3 regions of the Rouxiella sp. T17 genome follow, and region 1 is predicted to be linked to each of the others. Evidence: predicted binding sites of a transcription regulator. Region 1 holds the regulator's gene; each other region holds the start of a gene.
What was found. The regulator PhoB, encoded in region 1, activates phosphate uptake and scavenging genes when phosphate is short. The targets are predictions, from matches to a motif close to CTGTCATAAAACTGNCNNAT.

Region 1 (6,248 bases):
CTTCAACTGGATTTAAAACCCTGAACAGTAATATACACTGGATATAGACAATAAATCATCACATGATACGTATGATTAATGAGCAACAAATGCCCATTTCGAGCTTTAAAGAAATGAAAAGTGCGCGAAACAACCGGATTAGGGTCATTTCACGCACAATTATTCGGGAGATAATGATCACTTGGGCAACGTTTATTTAGCAATTACGCCCATTTTTATAATCTTTTTTAAATCAAACATCTCGATCCAAGCGCAGAGATTTCGAATTACAGGAAGGCGGCAACTAAGCTCATCCCCAGGAGCTTACATTGGTAAGTGACTGGGGTGGGCGAAGGAAGCCAACGCATCTATGGTTCGAAAGATCCAGCGTCACCGCATCCAAGCGCAGAGATTTCGAATCACAGGAAGGCGGCGACTAAGCTCATCCCCAGGAGCTTACATTGGTAAGTGACTGGGGTGGGCGAAGGAAGCCAACGCATCTGTGGTTCGAAAGATCCAGCGTTACCAAATCTTGGCGGCGAGATCGACGACGAGTTTGAGTTTATCCCACTGTTGCTTTTCGGTGAGACTATTACCCTCTTCCGTTGAAGCAAAACCACACTGCGGGCTGAGGCAGATCTGTTTGATATCCAGATATTCCGTCGCTTCTCTGATACGCGTCTCGACATCTTTTGCCAGCTCAAGATCACCGGTTTTGGTGGTGATCAGGCCGAGAACCGCCTGCTGCTGACCCGGTTTGATGAAACGCAGAGGCTCGAAACCGCCTGAACGTTCGTTGTCATATTCCAGGAAGAAACGGTCGATATTCACGCCGCCAAACAGCACTTCTGCCACCGGCTCGTAGCCACCTTCGGAAATCCAGGTCGAACGGAAGTTACCGCGACAGACGTGCAGGCCGATGATCAGGTCGTCCGGCTTGCCTTCGATCGCCTTATTCAGCACGCGAGCATAGGTTTTTGCCAATCCTTCCGGCGTATCGCCACGGGCGATGATCTGCTTTTTCTGGTCTTCGGAGCACAGATAGGCCCAAACGGTGTCGTCTAGTTGCAGATAACGGCAGCCTGCGGCGTAGAAAGCCTGAATCGCATCACGATAAACCTGCGCCAAGTCATCGAAATAGTCTTCGATGTTTGGATACACGTCTTTTACTGCATCGCGATTGAAACGGAAATGCATCACGCTCGGGCTAGGAATGGTCATTTTCGCCACTGCGTCACCGCTGATGCTTTTCAAAAAGCGGAAATGCTCCACCATCTCGTGCTCGCCAAAGGCAATCTTGTCGACCACTTTGATGCTACGGGATTTCGTCTGCACGCCGTTAAACTGAATACCCTGCTCGGCATCGTAACCTTCTACGCCTTGCAGACCTTCAAAGAAGTCAAAGTGCCACCACGCGCGGCGGAATTCACCGTCAGTGACCACTTGCAAACCGGCTGCACGTTGCAGCTCAACCACGCGGCGAATTTCAGTATCTTCCACGGCGCGCAGCTGTGCAGCATCGATTTCGCCCGCTTTAAACTGCTGGCGAGCCAACTTCAGCGCTTCTGGACGCAGGAAACTGCCGACAACTTCGGCGCGGTAAACAGGATTGGTAACAGACATAATGAACTCCTGGCATAGCCTCGATGGCAGGCATCAAGGCACTAGATGAATAAGGACGCCTCAACTCGGAATAATTAGTTAACAATGTTAATAATTACTGAGAGTGACATTTAGACATCTGGATGTCTAAACGGCTTTAAGGCTATCCTGCCATGAAAGGAGTTCATCACAAAACGAAGAATTTTCATCTTACTTGAAAAAAATTCATGATCGGGCGTCAGAATTTCCCGTAATCAATTTATTAATCTTAACGTCCGACAATTAAACGCGGCGGCAGCGTAAAGGTAAAGCGCGTGCCTTTTCCAAGCTCACTGGAAATATTGAGCTGTGCATGATGATGATTTACCGCGTGTTTTACGATTGCCAAACCTAATCCGCTGCCGCCGGTCTGGCGCGAACGGGCCTTATCGACGCGATAAAAGCGTTCGGTCAGGCGCGGAATATGCTGTGAGGCGATACCGGGGCCGTTGTCGCTAACCTCAAACTGCGCGCCCTGCGGCGTTTGTTGCCAGCGAACGTCAATTTTCGTGCCGGTCGGCGTGTGATTAACCGAGTTATAAACCAGATTCGATACGGCGCTGCGCAGCTGATCGTCATTGCCAAACACCTTGAGCTGCTCATCGACAGTAAAGGTAATCTGGTGGCGGCCATTGCTCAGCGTTTGCACTTCGTGCTCCAACATGCCGAGCATGGCCGGAATATCGACCTTTTCCTGTAGGTCTATGTTAGTAGCCGCTTCGATTCTAGACAGCGTCAGCAGCTGCTTGACCAATCCTTCCATGCGCCGCGTCTGCTCCTGCATGGTGTCCAGCGCCTTGCTGCGGAAAGGCCCTTCCAGCGAATCGTCATCCATCATTTCCAGATAACCCTGCAACACCGTCAGCGGCGTGCGCAGCTCGTGACTGACATTGGCAAAGAAGTTACGCCGTGCGCCTTCGAGCTGGCGCATTTGGGTCACATCACGGGCGACGATCAGCAGTTGCCCTTCGGAATAGGGCATCACGCGGAACTCGACCCAATGACCATTATTAAGCTGGAGAGTCAGCGGACGACTGAAATCCTGGCTTTGGATCCACAGTCGCAGCTCGGGGTAACGCAGCAGGTTAAACAGATGCTGGCCATTATCTTCAGGCCAACGGAAACCGAGAAGCTGTTGCGCCAGTCCGTTACACCAGAAAATATTGCCCTCTTCGGTTGTCAGCACCACGGCGTCAGGCAGCGATTCGGCCCCGCTGCGAAAGCGTTTGATCAGCAGCGCCAGCTCGCGCCTTCTGCGCCGGTTGCGCATCTGCATTTGATTGAGGCCGTAAAACAGCGGTTCCCAGCTCCATAATCCGCTGGGCGGTGTGATACTGCGGTCGAGCCACAGCCAGTGGGAAAGTTTAAGCTGGTTAAAATAGTTCCAGCCTAACGCCGCAACCAGCGACGCCAATAACAGCCACGGCAGGTAGCCGATAAAGATGGCAAGAATGAGTGCCGGACAGCAGAACATAAACAGTTCGCCCGCCAGCCGTTTCCACGACAATCGTTCTAACACACAGTATCTCCGCTGTGAGTGAAGCCTTGTTGTTTAGAATAAAAAGTACGGGGACAAGGCCAGGGTCAAGAATCTAGAAACGGGTGGAGAAACGGTAGCCTGTTCCACGAACCGTCTGAATCATGCGATCGTGACCGCTGCTTTCCAGCGCTTTGCGCAGGCGACGAATGTGCACGTCTACCGTGCGGTCTTCCACGTACACGTTAGTGCCCCAGACATTGTTAAGCAATTGTTCACGGCTGTAAACGCGTTCGGAGTGAGTCATAAAGAAGTGCAGCAGTTTGAATTCGGTCGGGCCCATGTCGAGCGCCAATTCATTGGCCATCACGCGATGTGAAGAGGGATCGAGCAGCAACCCTTTCATATCAATCACCTCTTCCACCGCCATCGGTGAAATACGGCGCATGACGGCTTTAATGCGCGCGACCAGCTCTTTAGGTGAAAACGGCTTGGTAATATAGTCGTCGGCTCCCACTTCCAGCCCGCGTACGCGATCTTCCTCTTCGCCACGCGCGGTCAGCATCATGACCGGAATGTCGCGGGTCAGCGCTTCGCGTTTAAGATGCTTGATAAACTGAATGCCGGAACCGCCGGGTAACATCCAGTCGAGTAAAATTAACTCGGGATAAGGCTCAATCAGGAGATTGACGGCCGAATCGAAATCTTCGGCTTCAACAGGGTGATAACCATTCTGCTCAAGGACAAAACAGACCATTTCACGGATCGGTGCTTCATCTTCCACAACTAATATGCGTCTAGCCATTTTGATAGCCTGCCAATAAGTTAGCGTACTTAATTTTGATTTCGGCGGTCATTATGCGTCAGTTTTGTGACAGATTTATGAATAAAAATCCGCCGTGCAACATTGGCTCGTCACACTGTCATATTTGCCGCAGACGATTGTCGCTGCAACGTTTTTCCAACGACAGCGGCTAGGCAGGCCGTTTATACTTGCCGCCTGTTACCGCTACCGCGAGACCCTCATGCGACTGATACACACCTCCGACTGGCATCTTGGTCAGTACTTTTTTACCAAAAGCCGCGCGCCGGAACATCAGGCCTTTCTCGACTGGCTGGTCTCGCAGGTCGAGATTCATCAGGTTGATGCGGTGATCGTCGCGGGCGATATTTTCGATACCGGTTCGCCGCCGAGCTATGCGCGCGAGCTGTACAACCGTTTTATTGTCAATCTTCAGCGCACCGGCTGTCAGCTGGTGGTGTTGGCCGGTAATCATGATTCCGTCGCTACGCTCAACGAATCGCGCGAGCTGCTTTCCTGCCTGAATACGCAGGTGATCGCGACTGTCGGCGAAGATCTGGCGCGTCAGGTCATTACTTTAAACGATCGACAGGGAAAACCCGGCGCGATCCTCTGCGCGATCCCGTTTTTACGCCCGCGTGACCTGCTGGCGAGCCGGGCCGGAGAGTCCGGTAATGACAAGCAGCTGGCGCTACAGGAAGCCATTACGCAACATTATTCGGCGCTGTATCAGGCGGCCTGCGCACAGCGCGACGCGCTCGGCCTCGCGCTGCCGATTATCGCGACGGGGCATTTGACCACCGTCGGCGTTACCACGTCCGATTCAGTGCGCGACATTTATATCGGCAGCCTCGACGCCTTCCCTGCGCAGGCTTTTCCGCCCGCAGATTACGTGGCGCTTGGCCACATTCATCGCGCGCAGAAGATTGCCAAAACCAGACACATTCGCTACAGCGGCTCGCCTATTCCGCTAAGTTTTGATGAAGCGAGCAATGAAAAAAGTGTTTATCTGCTTGATTTTACAGACGCTACGCTGAATTCAGTCGAACCATTATTCGTGCCGCGCACCCAGCCGATGGAAATTATTCGCGGCACGCTGATCGAAATCGAACAGCAGCTGCTGGCCTACGAACAGCGCGAAAACGGCCCCGTGGTGTGGCTGGATATCGAGGTCGCCACGCAGGATTATCTCAGCGATATTCAGCGCCGCATTCAGCAGCTCACCGATCCGCTGCCGGTCGAGGTGGTGCTGCTTCGGCGCAGTAAAGAGCAAAGAATGCAGGGCCTGTTGCAGCAGGAAAAAGAGACGCTTAAGGAGCTCAGCGTGAGTGAAGTATTTGAACGCCGTCTGGCGCAGGACTCTACGGCCGAAGAAGGCCGTCAGCAAAGGATTCGTACGCTGTTTTCCCAGCTGATTGAAGAGGTTGAACACGACTATTCCGCGGACGAAATCACGTCGGCAGATGGGGTCAAGCCGTGAAAATTCTCTCGCTGCGTTTAAAAAACATTAATTCACTACAGGGCGAATGGAAGATTGATTTCACCGCCGAGCCTTTTGCCAGCAACGGGCTGTTTGCGATTACCGGCGCGACCGGCGCGGGGAAAACCACCCTGCTCGACGCGATTTGTCTGGCGCTGTACCACAAAACGCCACGGCTCGAAGTTTCGCCCACGCAAAACGAGCTGATGACTCGTCACACCTCCGAATCGCTGGCCGAGGTGGAATTTGAGGTCAAAGGTGTCGGCTATCGCGCCTTCTGGAGCCAGCGTCGCGCGGGCAATTCGCCGACCGGCAATTTACAGGCGCCCAAAGTCGAGCTGGCACAAATCGCCGATGGCAAGATTCTGGCTGACAAGGTGCGCGACAAACTGCCCGCCATCGCCGAGCTGACGGGGCTGGATTTTGGCCGTTTTACCAAATCGATGATGCTGTCGCAGGGTCAGTTTGCCGCCTTCCTTAATGCCAAACCTAACGAACGCGCCGATTTGCTCGAAGAGCTGACGGGCACGGAGATTTATGGCCGCCTGTCGGCGCAGGTTTTCGAGCGGCACAAGCAGGCAAGGGTCGATCTCGACCAGCTGCACCAGCGCGCGGCGGGCATCGAACTGCTGAGCGACGAGCAGCGCCAGCGGTTGGAGCAGGAACTCGTCCAGCTTGTGGAGCAGGAGAAAAGCCAGCTTGCCCAGTCGGCGCAGCAGCAACGCGGGTTGAACTGGTTGCAGCAGTGGCACGGCGAACAGCAAAAACATGCGCAATATCAGCAGCAACTCGACGCCGCCGAGCAGCAGGCGCAGCAGGCTTTGCCGCAGCTGCAACAGCTGGCGCGTGCCGAACCCGCCGAAAAACTG
Region 2 (6,248 bases), on a different contig from region 1:
TTCCGCCGTGCGGTAACCTTCCGTGCCGTTCGGCTGCACCTGCCAGTTTTGCAATTGCTCAACCAGCGCGGCCTGCTGCGGCGGATTAAGCTGCTTAAGCGTGACATCGGGAATCTGCCCCAACGTTTGCAGACACTCCACCAGCCGTTTCGGCAAATGAATAGAAAGGGTGTTTTTCAGGCTCTGATTCGGATGCTCTTGACGCTGCTGATTCAGGAAAGCCGCTAAATCGACGCCGGGCAGTAAATCAACGCTGACAAACTCGCCGGGTTGCCAGTAGCTCGAGAGCTGTAAAACGGCTGGACCAGAAAGCCCACGATGGGTAAACAGCAGGCTTTCGCGGAATACGGTGCCGTCCTGCGCCGTCATCACCGACGGAACGGAAACGCCGGAAAGCGTCTGTAAATGTTCCAGCAGCGGTTTATGCAGCGTAAAAGGCACCAGCCCGGCGCGGGTCGGCAAGACTTTAAGGCCAAACTGCTCGGCCAGACGATAGCCGAAAGGCGACGCGCCCAAGCCCGGCATCGAAAGTCCACCACTCGCCACCACAAGCGAACGAGCGCTTACTTGTTGACCGTTAACCTGTAGCGTAAAGCCGTCGTCGGTTTTTTCAACCGCGCCAATGTCGCTGCGCAGGCGCGTCACGACATGGCCTTTTTCACATTCCTGCTCGAGCATCGCCACAATTTGCTGCGCGGAATCGTCGCAGAACAGCTGACCCAGCGTTTTTTCATGCCACGCGATATTATAGCGGCTGACCAAATCGATAAAATCCCACTGGGTATAACGCGCCAGTGCAGATTTGCAGAAATGCGGGTTTTCGGAAAGATAGGCGGCCGGTTCGGTATACAGATTGGTGAAATTACAGCGTCCACCGCCTGACATGAGAATTTTGCGTCCCAGTTTTTTGCCGTTATCGAGCAACAAAACCTTGCAGCCACCCTGGCCTGCCTGCGCAGCACAAAACATTCCTGCCGCACCGGCACCAATGACTACAACGTCGAACTGATCCACATAAGCCTCTCAAATCTGCTATCACAAAGAAAAAAACTGCCGAAAAATGCACAAAAAGCGTGCAAATCAGCTTCTTGGGCGGCAGATTGTAAGCCCTGCGGCGTCGATAAGCCAGATTCCTGCTCAATAATCGTCGACGGTAAATAAATGTTTCAGAAGTAAAAGTCACATTAAATCAGATAGATATAAATATTACCTTTGCATATCATTGATTTCTCACCTACGTTTAGACAAAAAAATGTCATATTTTTCTTTTCCACTCACCCTGTTCTCGCAGATAATGCGCGGCGTTCATGTCCACAAACTGGCGTAACAATTATGCTGCATTTATTCGCCGGGTTGGATTTCCATACCGGCCTGTTATTGATACTCGCATTACTGTTTGTGTTGTTCTACGAAGCCATTAACGGCTTCCACGATACGGCAAACGCAGTGGCGACTGTGATTTATACGCGCGCTATGCGTTCACAACTTGCGGTTGTGATGGCTGGCGTATTCAATTTCTTCGGCGTCATGCTTGGCGGCTTGAGCGTGGCTTACGCCATCGTCCACTTGCTTCCAACCGATTTGCTGTTGAACGTGGGTTCTGCACATGGCCTCGCCATGGTGTTTTCGATGCTTCTGGCGGCGATTATCTGGAACCTGGGAACCTGGTATTTCGGCCTGCCCGCGTCCAGCTCTCACACGCTCATTGGTTCGATTATCGGCGTCGGGTTAACCAACGCGTTGATGACCCACAGTTCGGTGATTGATGCTCTAAACATTCCGAAAATGATTGGTATTTTCCTGTCATTAATTATCTCTCCGCTAGTCGGGATGATTATTGCCGGAACCATGATTTTCCTGCTTCGTCGTTACTGGAGCGGAAACAAAAAGCGTAAACGTATTCACCTGACGCCGGCAGAGCGCGAAAAGCAGGATGGCAAGAAAAAGCCGCCATTCTGGACGCGTATTGCCCTGATCCTGTCCGCCATCGGAGTCAGTTTCTCCCATGGCGCGAACGACGGTCAGAAAGGCATTGGTCTGATTATGCTGGTATTGATTGGTGTCGCTCCTGCTGGTTTCGTTCTGAATATGAACGCGACGGGCTACGACATTACCCGTACGCGAGATGCCGTGACGCATCTGCAACAGTATTATCAGCAGCACAATCAGGCGCTGCCTGAGGTGGTCGCGCTGACGCCGCTGGTGCCTGCACCGACCGACAGCAACGTTAACGCGACGGTTGATTTTCACTGTAACGACAGCTTGGCGATGGAAGCAATCACCCGCACTCAGGGCCTGCTGACTAACCTGCAAAGTTATAGCGAATTGGCACCAGACCAGCGTAGCCAGATGCGTCGTATGCTGATGTGCGTTGCCGATACCGTGGATAAAACGGCCAAGCTGAGCGAAACCTCTGCAGCCGACAAGCGCTTCCTCAACGACCTGCACGGTGACTTGCTGGAAACCGTCGAGTACGCGCCTATCTGGATTATCGTGGCCGTCGCGCTGGCATTGGCGCTGGGAACCATGGTGGGCTGGAAACGTGTCGCGACGACTATCGGCGAGAAGATTGGCAAGAAAGGCATGACTTATGCGCAGGGCCTCTCTGCACAGGTGACGGCGGCGGTATCGATTGGCGTCGCCAGCTATACCGGCATGCCGGTTTCCACCACTCACGTCCTCTCGTCGGCCGTTGCCGGTACGATGATTGTTGATGGCGGTGGCGTACAGAGCAAGACTATCAAGAACATCGCGCTGGCGTGGTTGCTCACGTTGCCGGTGTCGATTCTGCTCTCGGGCGCGCTGTACTGGCTGGCGCTCAAGCTGGTTTAAACCGGTCAGTCTGTTTTAGAGAAGCAGAAAAAGAAAAAGGCGGTGCATGAGAATGCGCCGCCTTTATTTTTTGCTTCAGAATCTTAGAGACCTTCTGAGTCTTATCACTCACCTTCAGAGTCTTATTGGTGAGTTAATACCAAATTAACATGGCGAGCATACTGATCAGGATGAGTCCGCACAGCGCGGTGGTCAGCACAAACTGCCCGCGCACCCGTTCACAACGGCGAATAAACTCCTCATCATGATGGTCAACATAACGCTGGGCATAGATATAACGCACGAGTCTTATTTGCTTGCTGGGCTGTCCGTGCGCGGTAAAGAAACCGCCTCCATCAACGTATTGATAAAGCAGCGGATCGCACCCTCGCAATACCACCAGCAACGCCCGTAGAGAAGAGTAATAACGCAGCATATTCACGACACAAACGACACACAAAGCCCAAAATAGCGCATTGGGACTGATCATGTTTCCCCCTTAAGGCGACCTCAAAACTCTCCGCCAAACGCCAGCGAGTCTCCCGCCCTTTCCACCGCTTTTTATCTTATCCCCTGGGCCAAATGCTGCCCGCCCCCCGGCACTCGTCCGGGCTAGCCTCATCCCTCTTGACTCAATCGATGTAACAGGATGAAAAACCGCGCTCCCGCTTAATAATGAGTGTAGGAAACGAAATAAAATTCGGGGAGTGAAAAAGCAATATTTCTCGCGGTAAGTCTGCCCGAACAGTCAGATACATGACATTGCTCATACGAATGAAGCCGTTATGAATGACGTTTTACAGCTATACTTGAGGTATGCTAGTTTTTCAGCCTATTGTTTATGCAATGATTAATGCTGACAGCAGCACCAGGACGACAGATAAATAATCCGAACAAACGTTAAATGACTTATGGAAGGAGTTTCTTATGGCTTATAAACATATTCTGATTGCGGTTGATCTTTCTCCAGAGAGTAGAGTGCTGGTCGCGAAAGCCGTCTCACTGGCTCAGCCTTACAATGCCAAAGTGTCTCTTATCCACGTTGATGTGAACTATTCGGACCTGTACACCGGCCTGATTGACGTTAATCTCGGCGACATGCAAAAGCGTATTTCCGAAGAAACGCACAACGCGTTGACCGAACTTTCCCAGAACGCAGGCTATCCGATTGCCGGCACGCTTAGCGGCAGCGGCGATTTAGCGCAGGTTCTGGTCGATGCCATCAAGCAGTATGACGTGGATTTAGTGATTTGCGGCCATCATCAGGACTTCTGGAGCAAGCTGATGTCTTCGGCGCGCCAGCTGATTAACACGGTACACATCGATATGCTGATTGTGCCGCTGCGCGATCCTGAAGAAGACGACGAGTAACGACTCGACGCATTGGCGCTGAAACACTTGGCGCCGAAAGATCCTCGCGGAGGTGCAAATTTGCACCTCCCGTTCAGTTGTTTTCACTAGAAAATGATGTAGCTCAAATTTCGCTTTATTAAATTTCGATCAACTTAAAACATGCTATACAAAATCGCCCATTTATCTTATAGCTAGTGAATCATTTGTGAACAAATGGATTTTGTTAGCTATGGACACACAATTTTCCGGCAACAAATGGGCTCGCCCGCTACCTCGCCACTATAATATTGAAACCACCGCCCAGCTTTGCGGCGTGCTTCCCGTTAATCTGCGCACCTGGCAGCGACTTGGCCTTATTCAGCCGCGCCACGACGAGCGCGGCAGCCGTTGGTATAGCGATAACGATCTCACGCGTTTGCATTCGATAGTCAAAACCCTTTCTGCCGGCATTCCGATAGGCGAAATTCGCCCCCATATTGATACTCGCGAGAGTTACACGCTTTTGAATGACAACGTTGCGCGCCACAACAGCAGCTGGCGCGGACTGCAGGCCGAAATCCTGCACTGCCTTGGGGAAGGAGAATGGCTCAAGCTGCGTCGTCTCATCTGGCGCTTTGGCCGCGAATATCCGCTGACCTATTTAGTGAATCGCGTTTTTCGCCCGATTCGCGCCTTCCTGACCACCAGCACCCAAACGACGCTTATTCAGCAAAAAGGCCTGTTTGACAGCATTCTGCTTGAGTACGCGACCTATATGATGCGGGTATTGCGCCATAAAACCCGCGCGCAGGTGCTGTTGCTGCCGATGCAAATCGACGATCCGCTGGAACTGTGGCTTGAGTCGTTGCGTTTGTCGGGCGAGGGATTAAACGTCGAGATTGTGCGCGCCGAGGTGGAAGAACCGGATCTGGCGGCTTTCGGGATGGAACATTATTTGATTTGGTCAGACTGCCCGCTGAACGAACGCCAGCAGGCGGTGTTTGACGCTTGGTTACAGCGAGGCCTGCCGGTGATGCTGCTCGGCAAGGCGTCGCATCTTAAAGCAGTGTATAAATATCAAAGCGGTGTATAAATATCAAAGCGGTGACTTTTCGTCGTAACCGCTGCCTGAGCCGGAATATCGGCCATCGGCGGCGCGTAATCAGGACGTTTCACCACAATACGTTTAGTGGCTAAACGTCGTGCCGGTTCGAGCAGGCCGTCGGCGTCATCGTCTGCACCGACCAACCCCTGAAACACGCGCATCTCTTTCTTTACCAAGGCACTTTTCTGCCGATGTGGATACATCGGATCCAGATAAACTACCTGTGGACGCGGTGAAATCTCGCCGAGCGCGGTCAGGCTGGAGCCGTGCAGCAGCGTTAAGCGTTGCTGCAACCACGGACCGATTTCCGCATCCTGATAACCACGGTTCAGGCCGTCGTCCAGCAACGCGGCAACCACCGGATTACGTTCAATCATTCTGACGTGACAACCCAGCGCGGCCAGCACGAACGCGTCGCGCCCAAGCCCCGCCGTGGCATCGACTACATCCGGCAAATAGCTGCCTTTAATGCCGACCGCCTTGGCCACCGCTTCGCCACGACCGCCGCCAAATTTACGCCGATGGCCCATCGTGCCGCCAACAAAATCGACATAAATTGCACCCAGCTTGGGTTCATCGCGCTTGCGCAATTCGAGGCGTTTGGCCGTCAGCACCAGCGCCATAATGGCGTCGGGGTCAGAGACCAGTTTCCAGCGTTCGGCCAGAATAGATAAGGCGCCTGCATCGGCGCCTTCTTCACAGGTTAAAAACACACTCACGGGAGGCGGTTATCCTTCAACACTCTGCTCTTTAATATCATAGTGGCGCAGCATAGCATCCAGCTGTGGTTCACGGCCACGGAAGCGTTTAAACAGCTCCATCGGCTCTTCGGAACCGCCGCGCGACAAGATGTTATCAAGGAACGACTGGCCGGTTTCGCGGTTGAAAATTCCCTCTTCTTCGAAGCGCGAATAGGCGTCGGCAGAGAGCACTTCCGCCCACAGATAGCTGTAATAACCAGCGGCATAACCTCCGGCAAAAATGTGGCTAAAGGCGTGCG
Region 3 (6,248 bases), on a different contig from region 1:
TGTAAGGTTGGCACGGTTTGGGCGAGATAATCGAAGAAGTGCGGCGCGTTGATAATGACGGTTTTGACATTAAGTTCGGAAATACTCCCCGCCCATAAATAGAGGACTAGCATCAAGCCGGACCATATCAGCGCTTCCCTTTTTTGTCGGCTACGTATTTGCTGATAATAATGATGAAATTCTGTATTCAAAATAAGGCTTCCGCAAAGTGAGAGGCAGTAAATCAGTTCGGATACGTCGGCTGGGGTGAATTAATAACCTCAACACCCCAGCCAGATCGTGCGACGGCGATTAACGCCCGCCTTGGGTCAATTCTTTTTTCATGTCGATAATTTGCTGATAATCGGCCAGCGTTGCAGGCCCGATATGCTGTTTGCCACCTACCGCTTTGATAAAGCAGGCGTGATTTTCTTTATCCAGCTTATGAATAGCCGCAACCACTTTGGCTTTGAAATCGGCAGGCATTGAATTGCTCACCAGAACCGGGCCATTAGGAATTAATGGCGATTCCCAGATAATGCGCACCTGTTTCATCAGGTCGGGATGGCCCATGCGCATCATGCGCGTGAAAGCGCCCGAGGTATAACCCGTTTCACGATCGCCAATCATTGAGGCCCAGGCTACTGCGCCAGCGAACTGACCATTCAAGACGCCGAGAATATCCTGCTCGTGGCCGCCTGAAAATGTGGTGCTGGAGAAGAAACCTTTATATTGGTCATCCGTCGAGCCGCCAAACATCTTTTTAAAGGCCGCGTTTGGAATAAGGTAACCTGAAGTTGAATCAGGATCAGCGAAGCCAAAGGCTTTACCTTTTAAATCTTCGAGCTTTTTATAAGGGCTGTCTGCTTTTACTACTACGACGGAGTGATAACCGCGCGACTGATCGGTGTCATCAACGACAATACCGGCAATGTCGACCGCTTTTGGATTATTCAAATATACCGAGGCAAAGGATGACGGTGACATGCTTAATACCACATCAACTTTTCCGCCTAATAAGCCCTGAATAACACCGGAGTAATCAGAAGAGTTGCGTAGTTTGGTATCGACGTTCAGCTCTTTATCAAAGAACTCTTTAACGCACATATTATCGCCGATTTGCTGGGTGGCATTTTGCCCGCCTAATATCCCCAGATTCAACTCTTTTGGTGCCTCTGCGGCCATCGTGCTCATTGCCGTGATTGAACTCGCAACCAATACCGCCAGACGTAATAGCTTCTTCATGTAATAAAGACCTTGCGTAGTTTGATTAGAATTTATAGGAACAAGATTTTCTTATTGTTTTTACAATAGAGAGAGAAAGCGTCGACAACTTTAGTGCGCATTCATGCTTTCACTCTCTTCGCCATAAAGACGATGCAAAAGCGAGTCGGTCAAATAATCGGGATGGCCATCATAAATAATCTCGCCGTGAGCAATACCTATTACGCGAGTACAATATTCTCTGACCAATTCCACCGAGTGAAGATTAACCATCACGGCAATATTGTCTTCACTGACTTTCTTTAACGCATTCATAATGCGCAGGGTATTTTTCGGATCGAGAGAGGCTACCGGTTCATCGGCGAGTAATATTTTCGGGTTTTGCATCAGCGCACGGCAAATAGCGACGCGCTGCATCTGACCGCCGGAAAGATTTTCGGCCCGCTGCAACGCGTGCGGCAACATGTGCAGCCATTCGAGCAGTGAGATAGCACGGGCGCGATCTTCATCATCAAACTGATTGAAAAATGATCGCAGCGTTGACGTTTGGCTAAGACGGCCAAGCAGCACGTTTGTCAGCACGTCAAGACGTGGGACCAGACAAAAGTCTTGAAAAATCATGCCACAACCCGCGCGCCAGCGACGCAGCGCCTTGCCTGTCAGTCCCGCCAGCTCCTGCTCGTCACCTTCATCATAATGACAAACAACGCTGCCTTCACTCAGTGGAATGGTGCCATTCAATACATGTAATAACGTAGATTTCCCTGCGCCGGAGCGACCAATCACGGCAACAAATTCGCCGGCGTGCAGCTCAAAATTAATATTATTCAGCACGCGCGAGCCTGACTTATAAGATTTCACCAGCCCTTTCACGTCTAAGACTTTATTTTGATGCTGGGTCTGCGTTTGTGGCTGAGCGGGCAAATAGTCAGCCTGTGCCAGCTTGAGTCGAGCTTGCGCCATCATGCTGTCTCCGATTGCTTATATAATTGAGGTCCATTAAGCGCGATAACTGTGACAGATTAATGATGGTTTGGTGGCGGGCAGATGACGCGACAAGAAGGCAAAAAAAATCCCTGACTGGCTAGTACCAGACAGGGATTTATTGTTGCTGATTGAGAGAGTTGATACTTTTTCCTCCGTTATCTGTAACTTCATTAATATTTTAGTTCATCACCTTTATGCTTATTACAGCAAGATTCATTAAAGCTATGTTCATTATAACAATGTTCATTAAAACAATGTTCATTAAAACAGGCGTGAACCATATCCCCACATAATCACCGTGACGCCCAGCAAGAATTCCAGCACCAGCACGCCTATTGCCAAGGTCGAACTGGAAAACAGGAAGCCCTCTTTGTGGTCAATCTCGAGGAAATTAGGGATGCCCAAATACAGCAGATAACCGCTGTAACACAGGCCGACAAGGCCGACAAACAGGCACAGCCATACCAGTGGATACAGCGCGACAATCCCGCTCAGGAACATCGGCGTTGCAACATAACCGGCGAACACAATACAGCTGTTCAGACTGGGCCGACTCTCGTACCGACGCGCCATCCAATAGATGATTCGCCCCATTACCGCGACGGCACAAAGAATTAATACATAAAAGGCGGCTGCTATAGAAGCTGCTGTGAGCAAGGAGATCTGGAGTCTTTGATTATCACCAAAGTTCCAGCCAAACTGTGTCGTCCCAATAAAGGAACAGATAACAGGAACGAGTGCCATCAGCAGGACATGATGAGAATAGACGTGAGATACCGATTCATGTTCACGTTGAATACGTTTCAGTTCGGGACCAGGATGAGAAAACAGCCCCCAGACATGATTTACCATGATACACCCCCTTGCACGCTGAAGGTCGCCCCCAGCGGCCAGAATTTAGTCCTTTAACTCTGCAAATTGCCCTAAAGGCATAAAAACCCACGCGGCAGAGAAAAAAGTTGGCGACCTTATGAGCAAGTATAGCGCGTGCTGGCAGAGCTGCGCGCCGGGACAAAGGAGCTTTACAAAAAAGGAAGCACAGTTATTTTTTCATTATCGCGTTAAATACGATTTAAAAGCCAAGTAGAATTAAAAACAACATTTAAAAACAAGGTACAAAACACTTCTAATAAAACAGAAAAACCCCGATGTGAAATTAATCACCCGGGGTCATCCGAGTACAGCAATAGAGGCTCTAAATGTTTAGAGGTAGAAACACAGGGTCCTAATCCGTGCTGCTAAAAATACAATAGAGAATCAGACACTATTATGCAAATGCAATTTGTCTGATAAATGAGGTGATAGTTTAATTATTTAATATAAATTAATTCATTATTAATCAGGTGTGTTAATCGTATCGATAATATAAAAAACCAATAAGACAAACCTTGAGGGAAGCTTTGATTTAAACTTATTAAACAAATGAAATATAAGGTTTTTTTCGTAGCATTTAGGGGGGAGGCTGGTACACTTCGCGCGGGTGCTTAGGATCTTTCTGTTCTAAGCATGACGTATTATCTCGATAAGCATTAATTCTTTATGTTACGTTGAATAATTTACTTGGATCAGAAAGAGAAAAGCCCCGATAAAGATAATCTGTTTAGATTATTTAAACCGGGGCGCATCTTTCGTCCACGAAACGTAAAGATAGCGCCTCACGCAGTAATTTGCAAGAGAGGCTTTTATGTTTAATAAATCTTTAGCCACGGTTCTTATTTGCCTGATATTTTGTTTATCTTTTTTAAGTTTTATTTGGATGATAAAAGATTCAGCCTGTGAAGTTACGGTTAAGAGCTTTGGAGTAGAGGTTGCAGCATTGCTTGATTGCAAAGTTGTGAGGTAATGCATTTTAACGACGGGGGTTCGCTCCCGTTCGTTAAGCGTTTTGGATGAGAGATCCGTAAGCACCTGATTTTTTCTTTACTTCTTTTACGCTATAAAGCGTGAATATTGTATCAACAAGGCAGCGTCCGCGAATAAAAAGAGCAGCTGAAAAGGCGTTTTCAGCGACAGTGTCTATACTTAAGAGAAGAACATCATTGAGTTAGCGATGGCTGTTCGAAATCGCATCTTTTAAGGAGAGAACATGAAAATTTTTCTATGGATAATCGCTATCATCTTTATTGTGGGCCTGCTGACCCTGACCGGCGTGTTTAAACTGATTTTCTAATGCCGCATTTAGCACGACTTAGCACCACAATTTAGCACCACAACCGCGTCTTAACGCGACACTCTTTACCAAAACAAAGCCCGTTCGGCACAGAGATGTACCGGACGGGCTTTTTTTATTGCCGATTTTTAGGGTTAATCGCTTTACTGAGAATCTTTAATCAGCGGCCTGCTCGATAGTCGGCTCGGTGCGCTGCTGATCTTTCTCTTTACGATAAACTTTGGCGATTTGCGGAACCGGCACGGTTTTGCCCGTTTCCATCCAGGTACGTAAACGCGATGCGTCGGCGAAAGCGGTAAATTTACCGAAGGCGTCCAGCACCACCAGCGTCACCGGCTTGCCGTTAATCACGGTGCGCATCGCCAAACAATGCCCCGCCTCATCGGTGTAACCCGTTTTGGTCAGCTGAATATTCCATTTATCGTTCATAATCAAATGGTTAGTATTTCTAAAAGGCAGCGCATAGGCAGGATGGCTGAACACCGCCGTTTTTTCCTGCGTGGTGCTGAGTTCACCCATCAGCGGATACATGCGGGTCGCCATCAGTAAACGCGTTAAATCGCGCGCAGTTGAAACGTTGTTGATCGACAACCCCGTTGGCTCAACATAGCGGGTATGCGTCATGCCCAATGCTTTGGCTTTTGCATTCATCGCGCGAATAAAGGCGTCGTAACCGCCCGGATAATGCGCCGCCAGACTGGCCGCCGCGCGGTTTTCAGATGACATCAGCGCTAACTGAATCATCTGACGACGAGTGATTTCGCTATTAACCTTTACGCGAGAAAAAACGCCGCGCATCTCTTTAGTATTATGAATATCAACGGAAATGACTTCATCCAACGGCTGTTTGGCGTCAAGGGTGACCATCGCCGTCATTAATTTTGTCAGGGAGGCAATCGGCCTGACCTGATCGGGGTCGCGAGAGTAAATCACTTCGTGGCTGTTAAGATCGACCACCATGGCGCTGCCGGAAGCGATTTGAACGAGAGGAGCAACGGCGGGCGGCGTCCTGCTACTTGCCAGGGCGTCAGCGGGCATCATCATGCTTGCATTCAGGGCTAAAAAGCTCAATACCAAAAGACGGATTTTCACATGCATTGCTCTGTATCTAAAAAGGTTGTTGATAATGAAACGGCGAATACTGCCGGCGAATTATAAGGGAGGCGATAAATCTGCGCACTTAGATTTACTTTGGGGATTTGTGACAAAGTCTGTCACAGAGAATTTTTAAGGCTAGATAGGCTGTGGCATAGCCGGTAAGTGGGTACTTTCAATGCTACTGCCTACAAGCTCGCCATAAAGCAGCAGTAGCCCGATGCAGGCCGGCTGCCTAAACGCTAATTGATGAATTGATAAGACTTAAACAAGTCTTCGCCGAGCCACGGATAACTTGCCGGCACGGCTGCCTGTCGTTTACGCAGATAACTCGCCGCCGCCGCAACATCGCCCTTTCCGCTATAAACCGCGTAATCCGGATACGGGAAAATCGGTCGCGACGCCGCGCCTTCAGGAATAGTCACCAGTCGCATGTCACCCTGCAAAGGTTTACTGGTTAACTTTTTCTGTATTGACACGGCCTGATAGCTCATCAGACTGTCTGGTGCCACGCCCTGCTCGACCCAATTTAACATGGGGGTGAGAAAATCGACCAGACTCGGCCCGGGACCGGATGAGCAATGATAAACGGCAGGTAACATATAGAGACGTTCAAACTTTTCTCGCGTCTCCAGCCCCATGGTTTGAGCCATAGCCTGATGATAAGCCAGAGTATTTAGCGGCGAGATGCTGGGATCAGCCCAGCCGTGCCAAAGTATAAGTTTGCCACCGGCAGCATAAAAAGCCTGAAGATTGGAATTCGTGGCGTCATAAAGCGGATGCAGTTTTTCGA

Region 2: a site for PhoB is predicted at 1,242-1,261, ahead of pitA (inorganic phosphate transporter PitA). Genes of this name have one in related genera too.
Region 3: a site for PhoB is predicted at 2,216-2,235, ahead of phnC (phosphonate ABC transporter ATP-binding protein). Genes of this name have one in related genera too.

The regions. Positions count from the first base shown of each region.
Region 1 covers NZ_JAWUEA010000035.1:104,281-110,528, reverse strand. The annotation lists gene SC206_RS13945 (cobalamin-independent methionine synthase II family protein) at 502-1,602, opposite strand; gene phoR (phosphate regulon sensor histidine kinase PhoR) at 1,850-3,139, opposite strand; gene phoB (phosphate response regulator transcription factor PhoB) at 3,213-3,902, opposite strand; gene sbcD (exonuclease subunit SbcD) at 4,123-5,379, shown strand; gene sbcC (exonuclease subunit SbcC) at 5,376-6,248, shown strand, end outside.
Region 2 covers NZ_JAWUEA010000027.1:220,840-227,087, reverse strand. The annotation lists gene SC206_RS08775 (NAD(P)/FAD-dependent oxidoreductase) at 1-1,014, opposite strand, end outside; gene pitA (inorganic phosphate transporter PitA) at 1,333-2,832, shown strand; gene uspB (universal stress protein UspB) at 2,966-3,301, opposite strand; gene uspA (universal stress protein UspA) at 3,739-4,182, shown strand; gene SC206_RS08755 (MerR family transcriptional regulator) at 4,394-5,236, shown strand; gene rsmJ (16S rRNA (guanine(1516)-N(2))-methyltransferase RsmJ) at 5,221-5,967, opposite strand; gene prlC (oligopeptidase A) at 5,977-6,248, opposite strand, start outside.
Region 3 covers NZ_JAWUEA010000034.1:56,457-62,704, forward strand. The annotation lists gene phnE (phosphonate ABC transporter, permease protein PhnE) at 1-191, opposite strand, end outside; gene phnD (phosphonate ABC transporter substrate-binding protein) at 292-1,224, opposite strand; gene phnC (phosphonate ABC transporter ATP-binding protein) at 1,315-2,166, opposite strand; gene SC206_RS13200 (Yip1 family protein) at 2,452-3,042, opposite strand; gene SC206_RS13205 (Hok/Gef family protein) at 3,875-4,033, shown strand; gene SC206_RS22080 (hypothetical protein) at 4,277-4,360, shown strand; gene pbpG (D-alanyl-D-alanine endopeptidase) at 4,517-5,458, opposite strand; gene SC206_RS13215 (tannase/feruloyl esterase family alpha/beta hydrolase) at 5,698-6,248, opposite strand, start outside.